DNA from 3 places in the Mesorhizobium sp. M0800 genome. Region 3 is predicted to be linked to each of the others. Evidence: riboswitches for the same ligand, from Rfam matches in the RefSeq annotation. Region 3 holds a riboswitch; each other region holds the start of a gene.
What was found. A riboswitch is a leader RNA that binds a small molecule or an ion and turns the genes downstream of it on or off. The one in region 3 is predicted to bind cobalamin.

Region 1 (5,388 bases), on a different contig from region 3:
AAACGTCATGAACATCAGCGAGCCACTGCGCGCCCAGGTGATGAGCGCCTCGGTCGAGGTGACGAGAAAGCCCTTGTCGGCGAGTTCGTTGTTGATCTCCAGGAAGAACGGGTCGTCGGACCCGACCGGCCTGCCGGTGTTGGGGTCGATGAGGCCCTTGGGCTTCGGCGCGACGAGCGTACCGGAACTGTCGTTCAATCCCATTCCAGCGCTCCTTTTTTCCATTCATAGGCAAAGCCGATGGTCAGCACCGCCAAAAACACCATCATCGACCAGAAACCGAGCATGCCGATCTGACTGAACGACACCGCCCAAGGAAACAGGAAGGCCACCTCCAGGTCGAAGATGATGAACAGGATCGACACCAGGTAGAAGCGGATATCGAACTTCATGCGGGCGTCGTCGAACGAGTTGAAGCCGCACTCATAGGCGGAAAGCTTTTCCGGATCGGGGTTGCGGTAGGCCACCAGGAACGGTGCGGCGAGCAGCGCCAGCCCGACGATCAGCGCCACGCCGATGAACAGGACGATGGGCAGGTACGAACCTAAAAGTGCGTTCATGCTGCAGTTTCCGTTGGCGGCCAATCCACTCTGATTACAGCACCGGACCCACTTGCGGAAGCGTGACAGTTTAACCACTGAACCGTTTTAAGGGGGCTCTATGCTGCAACGCGGCGAGGGTTAGCGCAGCGCTTTCGGCGAAGCAAGTCAAACCTTGTTCAAATCGCGGTGCTGGACGGCATATCCGGGAAAACTGGTCCGATCCGCTCCTGTTTGATTTCCTTCACTTTTTACTCCAGTTTTCTCTCCTGACATAGATGCCGCCAAAACCCTGTTAGCATGGCACGGAATCGCAGGTCATTTTCTCTGTCTAGAATCGTCCGGATGCCGCCTTCATGAAGGAAAAAATCTCGCTTGCCATGGCCCGCCGCATTGCGCTCGCGGCACAGGGATTCAATGACCCGCGCCCCACCGGCACGCCTGACCGCCGGCATCTGGCCCGCGTGCTTGCCCGTACCGGCCTGCTGCAGATCGATTCCGTCAGCGCCGTGGTGCGCGCCCACTATATGCCGCTCTATTCGCGGCTTGGCCCCTACAAGCTGGCGCTGCTCGACGACGCCGCCGTAACGCGCAAGCGCATGGTCTTCGAATATTGGGCGCACGAAGCCTCCTTCTTGCCGGTCGAGACCTATCCGCTGATGCGCTGGCGCATGCAGCGGGCCGAACGCGGCGACGAAATGTACAGCGGACTGGCCAAATGGGGCCGCGAGCACGCCGCCTATATCGAAGACATCTATCGCGAGGTTGCCGAACGAGGCCCGACCGCGGCGTCGGCTTTCGAAGGCCAGAAGGGTTCGGGCGGCTGGTGGGGCTGGAGCCATGCCAAGCACGCCTTCGAATGGCTGTTCTGGGCCGGCCGCATCACCACGGCGCATCGCCGCGGCTTCGAGCGGTTCTACGATCTGCCGGAACGCGTGCTGCCGCCGGCGGTACTCGCGCTACCGGTTCCCTGTCCCGAGGATGCTCACCGCGAATTGCTGCGCATCTCGGCCCGCGCCCACGGCATCGCCACGGCAGGCGACCTGCGCGATTATTTCCGGCTCTCGCCCGCCGACATCAAGGGCCGCATCGAGGAGTTGGTCGAGGCCGGCGACCTGTTGCCGGTGAGCGTCGAAGGCTGGAACAAAACAGCCTATCTCCACAAGGACGCCCGTTTGCCGCGCAAGATCGAGGCGCGCGCCTTGCTCGCGCCGTTCGATCCTGTCGTCTTCGAGCGGTCGCGCACCGAGCGGTTGTTCGACTTCCACTACCGCATCGAGATCTACACGCCGGCCGAAAAGCGCCGGTATGGCTATTATGTGCTGCCATTCCTGCTCGGCGACAGCATCGTCGGGCGCGTTGACCTCAGGGCCGACCGCCCGGCCGGCGTGCTGCGCGTCCATGCCGCCTATGCGGAGCCCGGCGCCTCGCTGCAAACCGCAGCCGAGCTTTTCGAAGAGTTGAAGCAGATGCAGGGCTGGCTCGGCCTGGAACGCATCGAGGTGACCGCTGCCGGCGACCTCGGCCGGCCGCTCGCGGATATCGCCGCGTCATAGACGTGCGTTGACACGACTGCCTCCACAAGCCTAAATCCGTTCCAGACGGTCCCCTACCCGCAACGGCAGGGGCCAAGAGGGAATGCGGTGCGAAATCTCGATTTCAAATCCGCGGCTGTCCCCGCAACTGTAAGCGACGAGCCTCGGCCGAAAACCACTGGGATATTCCCGGGAAGGCGGCACCCAGGCGATGACCCGCGAGCCAGGAGACCTGCCGTCTAGGACATAAGAATCCGATCGCCTGGCGGGTTTTCCGGGCAAGGAGCCTGATTTGGAACGCGACAGCAGTTTTTTGGCTGAGACAGCGGATTTATTGTCCGGCCATGGTGATTCCCCGGCCGGCGTTACCGTCATCGTTTGCTCGTCCTGCCGTGACGAGACCGGTTCGGACGCTCATCCGCGCGCCGGCGAACTACTCGCAGAGGACACGCGCCGCGCTGCTTCCAGCGAAAACATCAAAATCCGCACCGTCGAATGCCTCGGCAATTGCAAGCGCCGGCTCAGCGCCGCCATGCTGCGCGACGGCTGCTGGAGTTACGTCTTCGGTGATCTGACCACGACCAGCGGCGCCGATCTCGTCACCGGGGCAAAGCTGTTCGCCACCTCGACGGATGGGCTCATTCCATGGCGCGGCCGTCCCGATTGCCTGAAGCGCGGCCTGGTTGCCCGCATCCCTCCCCTTGACCTTTTGAAGGACCTGACATGACCGCTGCCTCCCTTTCGCGCGTTCCCTGCACCGTGGTCACCGGCTTTCTCGGCGCCGGCAAGACGACGTTGATCCGCCATTTGCTCGAAAACGCCAAAGGCAAGCGCCTGGCCATCATCGTCAACGAGTTCGGCGACATCGGCATCGACGGCGAGATCCTGAAGGGCTGCGCCATCGACACCTGCCCCGAGGAAAACATCGTCGAGCTGGCCAATGGTTGCATCTGCTGCACCGTCGCCGATGATTTCGTCCCGGCGCTGGACCAGATCCTGTCGCTGACGCCGAGGGTCGACCACATCCTGATCGAGACATCCGGCCTCGCTTTGCCCAAGCCGCTGGTCCAGGCCTTCCAGTGGCCGTCGGTGAAAAGCCGCGTGACGGTGGACGGCGTCATTGCCGTGGTCGACGGACCGGCGCTGGCTGATGGCCGCGTAGCCAACGACATGGACGCCCTGCAGGCCCAGCGCGCGCAGGACGAGACGCTCGACCATGACGATCCGGTCGAGGAAGTGTTCGAAGACCAGCTCGCCTGCGCCGACCTGATCATCCTGTCGAAGAGCGACCTGATGGACGCAGCCGGCTCGGCCCGTGCCAATGCCGTCATCGGCAAGCACGTTGCGCGGGCGGTGAAGATCGTACCGACTTCGCAAGGCAAGGTCGACCCGTCGGTGCTGCTCGGCCTCGGCCTCGCCGTCGAGGACGACATCGAGAACCGCAAGACCCACCACGACGACGAGCTCGACCACGAACATGACGATTTTGACTCGTTCGTCATCGACATCGCGTCTGTGTCCAACCCGGACGAGCTCGCACAACGCGTCGCCACGGCGGCGGAGGAAGAAAACGTGTTGCGCGTCAAGGGTTTCGTCGAAGTCGGCGGCAAGCCGATGCGGCTCCTGCTGCAGGCCGTCGGTCCGCGCGTCAACCACTATTACGACCGCGCCTGGACCGCTGAAGACGACCGCCGCTCGCGCCTGGTCGTCATCGGCCTGAAAGGGCTGAACCGCCCGGCCATCGAGCGTATCCTCGCCGGCTGACCCCAGGTACGAGCCGCGATGCACATCCTCACCACCACATCCGCCTCGCTCGACGATCTCGCCGAGCCTGTCGATCTCAGGCAAGCGCCTGCGGATGTCGTGGCGCTGTCCTTCACCGACAGCGACCTGGCCGGGCTGGCGGCGGCGTGGAAGGCAGATGCGCACCGCCTGCCGTCGATGCGGCTCGCCGCCTTGCGCGACCTGCGCCATCCGATGTCCGTCGACCTGTGGATCGACAGCGTCGCCCGCCACGCCAAGGTCATTCTGGTCCGCATCCTCGGCGGCTATGACTGGTGGCGCTATGGCTGCGACCAGCTCGCCGTTATCGCGCGAAATCGCGGTATCAAGCTGGCGCTCCTACCGGGCGAGAGCCACGACGAGGATTTGCGACTGATCGAAGGCTCGACGCTGCCGCGCGAGGAGTTGGACGCCCTGCTTGGCTATTTCCGCGAGGGCGGGCCGGCAAATATGACGGCGCTGGTGCAGAGGCTGACAAGTCTCGCTGGATCGGGTGCGGCGGTAGCCGAACCTGTTAGCGTGCCAAAGGCGGGATTTTACGAGCCGGGACTGGGGGTCGTAGAACGCGACGTCCCCCTCCTCCTCGAGGGGAGGGTCCGGCCGCAGGCCGGGGGTGGGGTCCTCTCCGAAGCGCGCCTACACAAAACGTCGCGCACTGCCGTGACGACCCCACCCGGCCCTGCGGGCCACCCTCCCCTCGAGGGGGAGGGGGACGTCGTGCCAATTCTCTTCTACCGTTCGATGCTGCTCGCCGCCGATGTCGCGCCCATCGACGCGCTTTTCGAAGCCCTGCGCCACCGCGGCATGGCTCCCGTGCCTATGTTCGTCTCCAGCCTCAAGGACCCGGCGTCGCTCGCCTTTGTCGAAACCGCGCTCGCAACCCTGAAGCCTGCCGCCACCATCACCGCCACAGCTTTCGCCTCGGGTGCCGAGCCCGGTGTCGACACCCTGTTCGACCGCGCCGGCGTGCCGGTGTTCCAGGTCATCGTCGCGACCACCCGCCGCGACATCTGGCAAACCAATCAGCGCGGCCTGGCGCCCGCCGACCTTGCCATGCACGTCGTCCTGCCCGAGCTCGACGGCCGCATCCTGGCCGGCGCCATTTCATTCAAGGGCGAAAGCGAAACCGACCCGGCGCTGGCCTTCCGCGCCTTCGCCAACCGGCCTGAGCCCGACCGCGTGGCGCAAGTGGCGAACCGTGTCGAGGCCTTCGTGCGCCTGCAGCGGACGCCGCGTGCGGAGCGCAAGCTCGTCATCCTGATCCCCGACTATCCGAGCGCCCCCGGTCGCACCGGCTACGCGGTTGGTCTCGACGTGCCGTCCAGCGTGCTGGCAATGCTGCACGACCTGAGCGAACAGGGCTACGCCGTTGAAAGGATTCCGCAAACGCCGCGCGAGTTGCTGGAGACGCTGGAGCGTGGAGGTGAAGGGTTGGGGTTTGAAGACTATCTCGGGTACTCGGCGGAATTGCCCGCTGAAGCGATAGCTGCCGTGACGGCCGCATGGGGGAATGCGGCAGATGAGACAAGTTT
Region 2 (5,388 bases), on a different contig from region 3:
TTGACTTTTACGTAAATGCCATGCGAGGCTTTGAAAGGTGCCTTGTCCGCCGATTCTGGTACGCGCCTGGGCGCTGGCGGCGCCGGCCAGTTGGAACTCGCGGCGTGGCCGGGGCATTGGAGTGACGATGCGGGAATATTATTCGATCACGGAGCTGACCCGCGAATTCGACGTGTCGACGCGGACGTTGCGCTTCTATGAGGACGAAGGGCTGGTGCAGCCAGTAAGACGCGGCCGCACTCGGCTGTTCCGTCCGTCGGACCGGCATCTCATCCGCCAGATCATGCGCGGCAAGAGGCTCGGCTTCTCGATCAACGAGATCCGCGAAATCATCCAGATGTACAGGGAGCCGCCCGGCGAGGTCGGCCAGCTCAAATTGATGATCAAGCGCATCGAGGAAAAGCGCGAGGATTTGCGCCAGAAACGCCGCGACCTCGAAGAGACCTTGGCCGAGCTCGATCAGGCCGAGGAATCCTGCGTCGAGCGGCTGGTGGAGCTCGGCGTCACCACATGAGCGTGGCGTCAGCGCCGGCTCAAATCCAGCGCCGCACCCTTTTGGCGTAGTCCCGGTATTTCTTGCCGAATTTGGCCGTCAGCACCTTCTCCTCGCTCTCGATCGTCAGCTTCTGCGTCAGGAACGCCGCGATGACCGCCAGCGGCAGGAACCAGGCGATCCCAGTGACAAAGGCGAGGCTGACCAGCAGCAGCGTGTTGGCGAGGTAGATCGGGTTGCGGCTGACGGCGAAGGCTCCGGTAGTCACCAGATGGTCAGGCACGCCGTTCGGGTTGAGCGTCGTCTTGGCGCGGATCATGGTGCGGATTGCCGTGAACCAGAGCGCGGCAACCGCCACCAACCCCACAAGGCCGGCGGCGAACAGGATGTCGCCGAGAAGATCGCCGATCCACGGCAGCGGATAGAACAGCCCTAGCGCGACGCTGACGATGATGGCAGCGATATAGATCAGCGGCGGCCATGGGATGTGCCCCAGCTTCGGCTGCCCAGGATTTTGCTGCACGGGTTTCGGGTGACTGTCGCTCATTATTGTCCTCCCTCGATTAGCGCGTTCCCGGTTCCGCCGCCTCGGTTTGGGCGGTGCAGGTGCCGGCGAGCTCGCCAATATGCGCCTTCCACTCCGGGGACTGGTCGTTGCTGTAGAGCCGGTCAAGCGAGGCTTCGCCCTGGAGAGTGTCCAGCATGCAGGCACAATAGCTGGAGCAGAACTCGGTGTCGCGTGCCTGCTCGCAGGATATCTGGCAGGATTTCAGAAAACTCACCTCCCTGGTTTCGGCCTGCGCCGGCATGAATTGCGAAAACAGCCAGACCGAGCCGATCAGCACCGGCTGATGGATCAAATAGAAGGCTAGGCTGTGCCGGCCGATGAAGACCAGCGGATTTGCCCAGCGGCCGGGCGCCAATGCCGACAGCCGCGTCAGCGCGCCGGAGGTGGCGGCGAGCTTGGTAACCGCGATGCCGGCAAGTACGGCGCCGAACCAGGGCAGCAGTGGAACGTAGTCGTTGGAGCGCGGGTTGGTCGCCGACAGGCCGACCCACCACAAAGCCGGATGATCGAAAAGCTCAGATCGCAGGTAGAAAGGCGCGGCAATAGCGAGGGCCGCCACGGCAAGCGTCAGCAGCGCCGGCAGGCGCAGGAACGCCAGGCCGAGCAGGCTGGCGAGCGCGATCTCGTGCAATATGCCGAAGAAGATGAAGCCGTCGGGCGTGGCGATGCGGGTGACCAGCGATATTGCGAGCGCTGCCCCGGCAACCATGGCGAAGCGCTTCCAGAAGCCGGTCCAGCGGATTTTCTTGCCATGGGCGAGATAGAGGCTGATGCCGACCAGGAACAGGAAGCTCGAGGCGATGCAGCGCGCGTAGATTTTCCACCAGCCGAAGGCGGTGAGGCCGGGATCGGTGTAGCCGAAGAATTCGAGGTCCCAGGTGAAATGATAGCTCGCCATGGCAAGCAAAGCGATGCCGCGTGCAATGTCGATAGCGGCGATGCGCTTCGACTTCGGTTGATCCTGAACGGCTGCGCTCGGCGTGTCGATGCTCATGATCTCGCTGTCTTGGTTCAGCCCCGGCAAGACGACTATCACGGTTGCCACCGTCAAAAGAAGCAGGGCCTTGCGTCGCGTTGGTACCGGTCGGCATCAGAGCTGCTTTAGGCCAAAGCCGGAAAGCCTTTGGCCGGCGTGCTGGCGTTTTTCGGACTGGGCGCGGTTTTCGCGACACTCGGCCTGCTGGCGGCAGTCTGCGGCTTCGTCACCTGGCGTTATCTGCCCAAATCGCTTTGATGTTCGAGCGCCGCATGGCGCTCGCCCACCCAGTTGTGGAAGCGGTGCAAGTCGTATTCCTCGGGCATCAGTACGCCGGCCTTGTGGCGCATCGAGCGCAGGCCCATCTGGTTGACCTCGCAGATATCAGCATCCTCCTCCAGCACCTGGGTACCGAAGGCGACGATGTTGTCGATATCCGCGGCCGGATCGGCAAGCGCTTCGCCTCGCGGCAGACGAGCAACCAGTTGCGATACCAGATGGCCTCGAGATCGCGCTGATAGGCCGCGATGTCCCAATAGGCCGGCGACGGCAGCGTCGGCTCGGCCCGCATCAGGCCGTTGTAGGGACCGCGCTCATTCGGGCTGGGTTGCATGCCGGCTTCCTCCCCATCCGCCAGCCGACACCCGGCTGCGAAAATTGTCAATCGCGGCGCCGGCCGACCGGCTTGGCGAGGCGGCGCATTCGCCACACGATCCGGCGGAATTTGGTTTGCCGGGCGGGGCGATTCTGCCTATAGTCGCTGATGTCGTCGGTTCCGTTTGGAACCAAGAGGGAATGCGGTGAGGGCAAGTTGTTTGCCCAATGCCGTGGCTGCCCCCGCAACTGTGTGCGGTAGTCCTCTCCATATGCCACTGAAGGTTCGCCTTCGGGAAGGTGGGGAAGGGCGCTGATCCGCGAGCCAGGAGACCTGCCGGCGACAGGAAACTGACTTCTATGCCCTCGGGTGGAGGGCGAAAGGACAAGACATGAATACCGCTTCCGTTTCGCTCGGCGCTTCCGCCTCCTCGCAGTCGCGTCTCATGCAGCTGGCGCTTGCTGCATTCCTCGGCATTTTCGTCATGGGCTTTGTCGGCTTCTCGCATATCGATGCGGTCCACAATGCCGCGCACGACTATCGCCATTCGATGGGCTTTCCCTGCCACTGACAAGGGGCTGACATCATGACACTGTTTCGCAACGTCGTGTTCATCGCGGCGATCGCAGGGCTTGTGGCCGGCGTGGCTCTCGCCTGCATGCAAGCCTATGCCACGGTGCCGCTCATCCTGAAGGCGGAAGTCTACGAACAGGCCGGCGGCGGCCATGACCATGCCGCGGCACCTGCGGCACCGGCCGAAAACGCCGCGGGCACGACGGTTATGAGCAGCGCCGCGCCGGCACCGGCTGAAGCAATGGCTCCGGCGGAAGACGAAGGCTGGGCGCCGGCCGACGGTTTCGAGCGCTTCGGCTTCAGCGTCGTTGCCAATATTGTCACCGGCATCGGCTTTGCGCTGGTCCTGGTTGCGGTTTCGGAATTCGCCGGCGGCATCGGCAATTGGCGCCAGGGCCTGTTCTGGGGGCTGGCCGGCTTTGCCGCGTTCACGCTGGCGCCGGGCCTCGGCCTGCCGCCGGAACTGCCGGCGATGCCGTCGGCCGACCTTGTCCAACGCCAGATCTGGTGGTGGGCAACAGTGGTGGCGACAGCGGCCGGTCTCGGCCTTATAGTCTTCCGCAGATCGCTGCCGCTGGTGGCTCTTGCCGTGGCGTTGATCGTTGCGCCGCATATCGTCGGCGCGCCGCAGCCCGATAGCTTCGAGACGGCGATCCCGGAAGGCCTGCACCACCAGTTCGTGGTGGCGGTGACGCTGACCAATCTGGTGTTCTGGCTGGTGCTCGGCGCGGTCGTCGGCGTGGTGCGCGGACGCTTCACGGGCACGGCGACCAGCCTGCGCGACAGCTTTGCCTGACCGCGCTGCCGGGGCACTGACCCTGGTCATCGGCGGTGCGCGCGCCGCCAAGAGCGCGCATGCCGAGAGCCTGGTGACGGTCGGCCCGCCGCCTTGGAGCTATATCGCCACGGCGCAAGCCTATGACGACGAGATGCGCCAGCGCATCGCGCTGCACCGCTCGCGCCGCGGCGCCGGCTGGACGACCATCGATGCGCCGCTCGACCTTGCCGGCGCGATCGGAGCGCTGCCTGACGGCCAGCCGGTGCTGATCGATTGCCTGACGCTGTGGCTGACCAACCATATGCTGGCCGACCATGATGTCGAGGCCGAATGCCGGAGGCTGGCCGATGTGCTGTCGCGGCCGCGTGGGCCGTGGTTCGTGGTGTCCAACGAGGTCGGCCAGGGCATCGTGCCGGACAATGCGCTGGCAAGACGGTTTCGCGACGCCGCCGGCCGGCTGAACCAGGACGTCGCGGCTGTTGCCGGCACCGTGCTTTTGATGGTGGCGGGGCTGCCGCTCAAGGTGAAATGACATGGCTGATACTATCGATCCCAAGGACGAGGAACGCCACCGCGCCAAGATGGCCAAGCGCAAGGCGGTGCAGGACGCCGAGGTCGCGGCCAAGACGGTCGAGAAGGGGCTGCTGATCGTCAACACCGGACCGGGCAAGGGCAAGACCACGGCCGCCTTTGGGCTGGCGCTCAGGATGCTCGGCTATGGCAAGCGCGTCGGCGTCGTTCAGTTCATCAAGGGCAAATGGCACACCGGCGAGAAAGACGCCTTTGCCGCCTTCGGCGACCGTGTCGTCTGGCACGCCATGGGCGAGGGCTTTACCTGGGAGACACAGGACCTGAAGCGCGACATCGCGGCGGCCGAGGCTGCCTGGGCGAAAGCGCTGGAGCTGATGGCCGAGCCGTCGATCAGCCTCGTGGTGCTCGACGAGCTGAACATCGCGCTGCGCTACGACTACCTCGATCTCGAAAAGGTGGTCGCGGCGCTGAAGGCGCGTCGCGAAGGCCTGCATGTCGTCGTCACCGGCCGCAACGCCAAACCGGTATTGGTCGAGGCGGCCGATCTGGTCACCGAGATGGGCGTGACCAAGCACCACTTCTCCGCCGGCGTGAAGGCGCAGCAGGGGATCGAGTTCTGAGGGGTGTTGCTGGCGCCTCTTCTTCCTTCTCCCCTTGTTGTGGGAGAAGGTGGATTGGCGCGCAGCGCCAAGACGGTTGAGGGGTGCTGGCCGGAGCGCTGTTGGTGCCAAGCTGGAACACCCCTCATCCGGCCGCTTCGCGGCCACCTTCTCCCACAAGGGGAGAAGGGAAAGCCGCACGAAGCGGCTCGCCCCTGGAATGGTAAGGGTGAGGGGCGGCGCCGACCTGACGCGATTATTTGAGGCGTAGCCTT
Region 3 (5,388 bases):
ATGGAACGTGCGGATTTTTGATAATTGCGCTTTTGTTTGATTTCCACGGTGAATGGTCGCGTCTGCCGCCTCATAGTTCCTTCCTGAATAGGAGAATGAAGTCGCCGCTCGAATTTTTTGGCGCTTCCTGCTTAGCGCGGAGCATTATCGTATAGCCGCTCAACGGGCAAGTGATGCCGGTCTTCGATGGCTGACCATCTGGGGAGATTTGAGCGGCTTCGCACGTCCTGCGCATGCCTGTAAGGCCGCCAAGTTTTCTGGGTTAGCAGGCGCGCACTGTGGCAGCTTGGCTTGTACGGCGAGGCCATGGTTGAGTGAGGCGAAACAAATCCAGCCCCGCGGTCAATCCCGAGGCTTCCCACAATGGCGAAGAGAACATCTTCACTCGTTCCTTTTGAGCACAAGACCTTCCGTTCGCTATGGTCGGCTGCACTCATTTCGAACCTTGGCACCCTAGTGGAAGGTGCGGCGGCAGCTTGGCTGATGACGAGCATCGCAGCAGTAATTTTGGATCGCCCATTCGTGCTGTGTACCAGCCCTGTGTCTTGCGCAAGTGGTCATGAACGGCTGCCGGAGCCTCGAAGACGCCCTAAAAACACATGCTGCGATTTTTGAACACGCTTGACGTGTTAGATTAATTCATCCACGATGCGTGTGTTGAACACGCGAGGTGAGTTATGAACATGAAAGAGCTTAGGGTTCGACTGGGCATGACTCAAAAAGATTTGGCAGAGCAGATGGCAACGACGCAACAGACTGTGGCCCGTTGGGAAACAGGCAAAACGCAGTTGAACGTCGAGCAGATCAAGGACCTTTGTCTCACGTTGAAATGCACGGTCGAGGAGCTGCTGGGCTGGAAGATTGATGTCGAGGAGTGGCGCACGAGCCCGTTTGCAATTGCCGATGCCGAAACGCGATACGGCACGCTCAGAATCAAGACGACTGTTGGCAGCCGCCAATATCCTATCGATGAAAAGGCGCGTGAATCGATTTTACGTCAGTTGAAGGAACTTCATAATCTTCGTAGAAATAACACAAGCAGGCCATGGCTGTATTGTTGGAGCCTTGACAACAAAATACTCTTGATAAATCCGCAATATGTCCGCACCATTGAGCTTATCGGTGACGATGTAGAGGAGATGCCAGAGTATTATCATCCAGAAATCTATCGGGCTTTGGATGACTGGGATAAGGGTGAGGTTTCAGGAAAGCTGAAGAAAGAATGCGATGCCATCATCGCAGAGATGGGTGATCAGGAAGCCGTGCGCATGGCCTCCTATGTTCGCGTCACATATGACGACGGAGAAGATGAGTGGAACTTCTTGGATGAAGAAACCGCTACGACTTTCTTCGGATTGGAAGCTGCGACCTTTGACGTTCCCCAGTGTAGTTTCGCCGAAGTGGAGGAAGAAGGTTACTACCGAGCGCGATACGCCAACCTTGATCGCGTCGCGGTGATGGAGGTTCCAAGCGACCGTTATCACAGATTGACCGCGCCCGAGGAAGCTTAGAACCATCCACGAAGGGCGCATGTTACATCTCGACCTTGCGTGGTGCGTTTTCAGTACGAGATGACGTTAAGCGTAGGTAGTGGCAGGTAAGAGTGCTCGACCAGAAGCTCAACTGCCTCCTCAATATCGCTGCCGATGTGCCGCAGGACACGTCCACGGGAGCGTGGATAGGCGTGAAGTTCCTGCACTCCACGGTCCGCTCTCCCATCGCCGGTGTGTGCCCGACGCCATCTTGTGGACGAGCTTGGCCGCCTGCACCCGGTTGTATTCCGGCTTGCGGTCCGCCTGGGCGGTCCGCCGCGATGGCTATCTCCATGTCAATCGGCGCCGAACTTTGACGCCCGCTGCTTTTGATGAATTTGGCGAGGTCCCGCGCATAATCACTCTTGGTCTTCTCCTTGAGGCCCTGTGTCGCGAACTTGTGGTCCAGCAGGGCAAACAGGTCCAAGTCCCCTTCCGCCTGTGGCGCTGGCTTGCCCTCACCGCCCTCGGCTTCCCAATTGGGGACCGCTTCTGCGCGCTGTACCGTGGCGATTGTCCGCCCAAGACGCATCACAAGATCGAACGCCAAACCGTGCGCGTGCACGACGATTTGCCGCTCAGGCCTCATTTGGACAGGACTTGAGCTGGCCCGGTGGTTTGAGCCGGGTTACCTTGAGCCGGTGGGCTGCGAACAAGCAGTTCGAGACATTGGCCTCGATCACTTCGCAACACGCCGCTGCGCCTGGCCTCGGTGTGCTCCCCCCGAAATCGTTGTGTCATATCACCGAGTCACCGAGGGCATCACGGCCAACAGCTTCCACATGGGAAACAGCCTCGCCATTGAGCCGAATATGGTCGCGAGCAGATCACCAACGAAGCGGTCGGAACCTCGGAGCCGAAGTTCGACGCCGAGGTGGTTCGCATGATGCGCTAAGCAGCACCACGGCGCTTGCCGGTATGTTTGCTGCCGGCAGCCGACGAACTCCATCCTCCTGGACAAGGGCGCCGTGCGTCATTGCTTTGATTTACCGGCCGCTCAAGGCTTCCACAGTTTTCGCTTTCGAGGCGACCTTTGGAACATGCCAACGGAAATTTAACATAACGACATAAACATTTCTTTATGCGGCGTTGACAAAGAAGCGAACCGCTGTAATTGTCTCCCGCGTCGTGGTTCTCCGTACGGCGCTGCCGCAGCGGAGCTAAGAGGGAAGCCGGTGCGATGCCGGCGCTGCCCCCGCAACTGTTAGCGGCGAGCCAACCCCACTCATGTCACTGAGGCGAATAGCCTTGGGAAGACGGGTAGAGGCTATGACCCGCGAGCCAGGAGACCTGCCACGGCGAATTACGTCCACGGGCGGGGTGTCTCGGTGGCCGCTGCAGCCTGGCGTTCGTGCCGGCCTGCTAGCGCCTTCCTTGTCACCGACGCCCCAACCATCGGGGTCTGGCATGACTGTCTCTCAGCAAATTCCTGTAGCAACGCTCGGCGTGCCCCGCTTCGGTCGTCGGCGAGAACTGAAATTCGCGCTTGAAAGCTACTGGTCCGGAAAATCTTCCGCCGCCGACCTTCTCACGACGGCGAAGGCGCTCCGTGCCGCTAGTTGGGAAGAGCAGCACGATCGCGGCGTGTCGAAAATCCCGTCGAACGACTTCTCGCTTTACGACCATGTGCTCGACACCGCAGCCATGGTCGGCGCCCTTCCGTCTCGTTACGCCTGGAATGGCGGCGAGGTCCCACTCGACATCTACTTCGCTATGGCGCGCGGCAACCAAGGTCAGACGGAGGATTGTGGACACGCTGGTCACCAGCATGCGGCTCATCGGCCTGGTGTAACCGCGATGGAAATGACCAAGTGGTTTGACACCAACTATCACTACATTGTGCCGGAACTAAACGATGATCAAACGTTCGCTCTTTCGTCGACGAAGCCGGTTGATTACTTCCTCGAGGCTAAAGCCCTCGGCATTCACACACGCCCAGTCATCCTTGGACCGGTCACCTTCCTCAAGCTGGCGAAATCGCCTGCCGAGGGATTCGATCCCATCGCGCTCCTGCCGCGGCTGCTGCCCGTCTACGAGCAACTCCTGCAGAGGCTGAAGCTGTCGGGAGCCGACTGGGTGCAGATCGATGAGCCAGCGCTTGTCCTCGATCTGAACCCGAACGAACGAGCTGCGTTCGAATTCGCCTATGGCCAGCTGTCGAAAGCCGCGCCCGAGCTGAAGATCATGCTGGCTACCTATTTCGGGCCGCTGGGAGACAATCTCGAAACCGCGGTTTCTCTGCCCCTGGCCGGGCTGCATATTGATCTCGTGCGCGCTCCCCAGCAGCTGGAAACGGTGGGTCGGCTCGCACCGAAGGATCTGGTGCTCTCGCTTGGCTTGATCGATGGCCGCAACGTCTGGCGTGCGAACCTGCCCGCCATTCTCGACCGCATCAAACCGATCGTCGCCGGCTGGCCCTTGGACCGCGTCGAGATCGCGCCTTCTTGCTCGATGCTGCATGTGCCGATTGACCTGCGCATGGAGACGGAACTCGACGCGGACATCAGGTCGTGGCTCGCCTTCGCGGCCCAGAAGACCGACGAGTTGGTGTTGCTGGCCCGGGCCCTGTCCCAAGGCAGGGATGCGGTGGCAGGCGCGTTGAAAGCGTCTGCCGAGGCTGCCGCCACCCGCGTGACATCCACGAAGATCCATGACCCGCTTGTTGAGGGGCGGATCGCCAGCATTGACGACAGCATGAAGCGACGAGAGAGCGCTTTTGCCGAGCGCTCCAGAGTCCAGGCCGGCACGCTCGGGCTGCCGCCGTTCCCGACGACGACGATCGGATCCTTCCCGCAGACGCCGCAGGTACGCAGGGCGCGGGCCGCTCATGCGAAGGGCCAGCTGAGCTATGTCGACTACGAGACCTTCCTGAAGAAGGAGATCGAGGCTGCAATTCGCTGGCAGGAAGAGATCGGGCTGGACGTGCTGGTGCACGGTGAGTTCGAACGAAACGACATGGTACAGCATTTCGGCGAGCAGCTGTCCGGCTTCGCCTTCACCCAGCATGCCTGGGTGCAGAGCTATGGGTCGCGTTACGTGCGCCCCCCCATCATCTTCGGCGACGTATCGAGGCCCAATCCGATGACGCTGCGCTGGTGGCAGTTCGCCCAGTCGCTTACGGAAAACCCTGTGAAGGGAATGCTCACAGGCCCAGTGACCATTCTCAACTGGTCATTTGTTCGCGACGACGTACCCCGCTCCGAAGCATGCCGCCAGATCGCGCTCGCCATCCGCGACGAAGTGACGGATCTCGAATGGTCCGGCGCAAGGATGATCCAGATCGATGAGGCCGCGTTTCGCGAAGGATTGCCACTGCGCCAGTCTGATTGGAACGACTATCTCGACTGGGCTGTCGAATGCTTCCGGATCGCTTCAACGGGTGTAAAGGACGCGACTCAAATCCATACCCACATGTGCTATTCGGAGTTCAACGAGATCATCGACGCGATCGCTGAAATGGATGCGGATGTAATTTCGATTGAGACGTCGCGCTCGAAAATGGAACTGCTGGACGCCTTCACGAGCTCCAAATATCCGAACGAAATCGGGCCCGGAGTCTACGACATTCACTCACCACGTGTCCCGGAAGTCGGGGAGATTTCGGATCTCGTCATGCTTGCCCGCGAGCGACTGTCGGATTCCCAACTGTGGGTAAACCCGGACTGTGGCCTCAAAACACGCAAATGGGAGGAGGTCCGCCCTGCCCTCATGAACATGGTCGATGCAGCACGCGCGCTCCGGGAGAAAGTGTAGGCCGGAAGGTTTCCTGGTTGCTCACCATGTGGTGAGTTCTCGGCTGCCGCATGTGGGCCGTGGGAACCGTTTTCTCCCTGTGACGTGTCGAGTTCGAAGGGGA

Region 1: linked by a shared signal. The riboswitch ahead of NKI18_RS04785 (DUF1636 family protein) and the one ahead of metE (5-methyltetrahydropteroyltriglutamate--homocysteine S-methyltransferase) in region 3 are both predicted to bind cobalamin.
Region 2: linked by a shared signal. The riboswitch ahead of NKI18_RS05160 (CbtB domain-containing protein) and the one ahead of metE (5-methyltetrahydropteroyltriglutamate--homocysteine S-methyltransferase) in region 3 are both predicted to bind cobalamin.

What each region holds. Positions count from the first base shown of each region.
Region 1 covers NZ_JAMYOZ010000003.1:81-5,468, reverse strand. Annotated here, with positions in the region: gene NKI18_RS04800 (NuoB/complex I 20 kDa subunit family protein) at 1-204, opposite strand, end outside; gene NKI18_RS04795 (NADH-quinone oxidoreductase subunit A) at 195-560, opposite strand; gene NKI18_RS04790 (winged helix-turn-helix domain-containing protein) at 896-2,095, shown strand; cobalamin riboswitch at 2,125-2,328, shown strand; gene NKI18_RS04785 (DUF1636 family protein) at 2,367-2,801, shown strand; gene cobW (cobalamin biosynthesis protein CobW) at 2,798-3,838, shown strand; partial or broken gene NKI18_RS04775 (cobaltochelatase subunit CobN) at 3,857-5,388, shown strand, end outside.
Region 2 covers NZ_JAMYOZ010000003.1:72,407-77,794, forward strand. Annotated here, with positions in the region: gene NKI18_RS05140 (MerR family transcriptional regulator) at 128-514, shown strand; gene NKI18_RS05145 (methyltransferase family protein) at 534-1,040, opposite strand; gene NKI18_RS05150 (heparan-alpha-glucosaminide N-acetyltransferase) at 1,057-2,055, opposite strand; gene NKI18_RS05155 (SRPBCC family protein) at 2,274-2,441, opposite strand; cobalamin riboswitch at 2,791-2,987, shown strand; gene NKI18_RS05160 (CbtB domain-containing protein) at 3,024-3,203, shown strand; gene NKI18_RS05165 (CbtA family protein) at 3,219-4,001, shown strand; gene cobU (bifunctional adenosylcobinamide kinase/adenosylcobinamide-phosphate guanylyltransferase) at 3,994-4,515, shown strand; gene cobO (cob(I)yrinic acid a,c-diamide adenosyltransferase) at 4,517-5,134, shown strand.
Region 3 covers NZ_JAMYOZ010000019.1:89,845-95,232, forward strand. Annotated here, with positions in the region: gene NKI18_RS21415 (transposase) at 1-74, opposite strand, end outside; gene NKI18_RS21420 (MFS transporter) at 364-615, shown strand; gene NKI18_RS21425 (helix-turn-helix transcriptional regulator) at 678-1,511, shown strand; gene NKI18_RS21430 (hypothetical protein) at 1,534-2,082, opposite strand; cobalamin riboswitch at 2,645-2,844, shown strand; gene metE (5-methyltetrahydropteroyltriglutamate--homocysteine S-methyltransferase) at 2,940-5,285, shown strand; partial or broken gene NKI18_RS21440 (FMN-binding negative transcriptional regulator) at 5,330-5,388, opposite strand, start outside.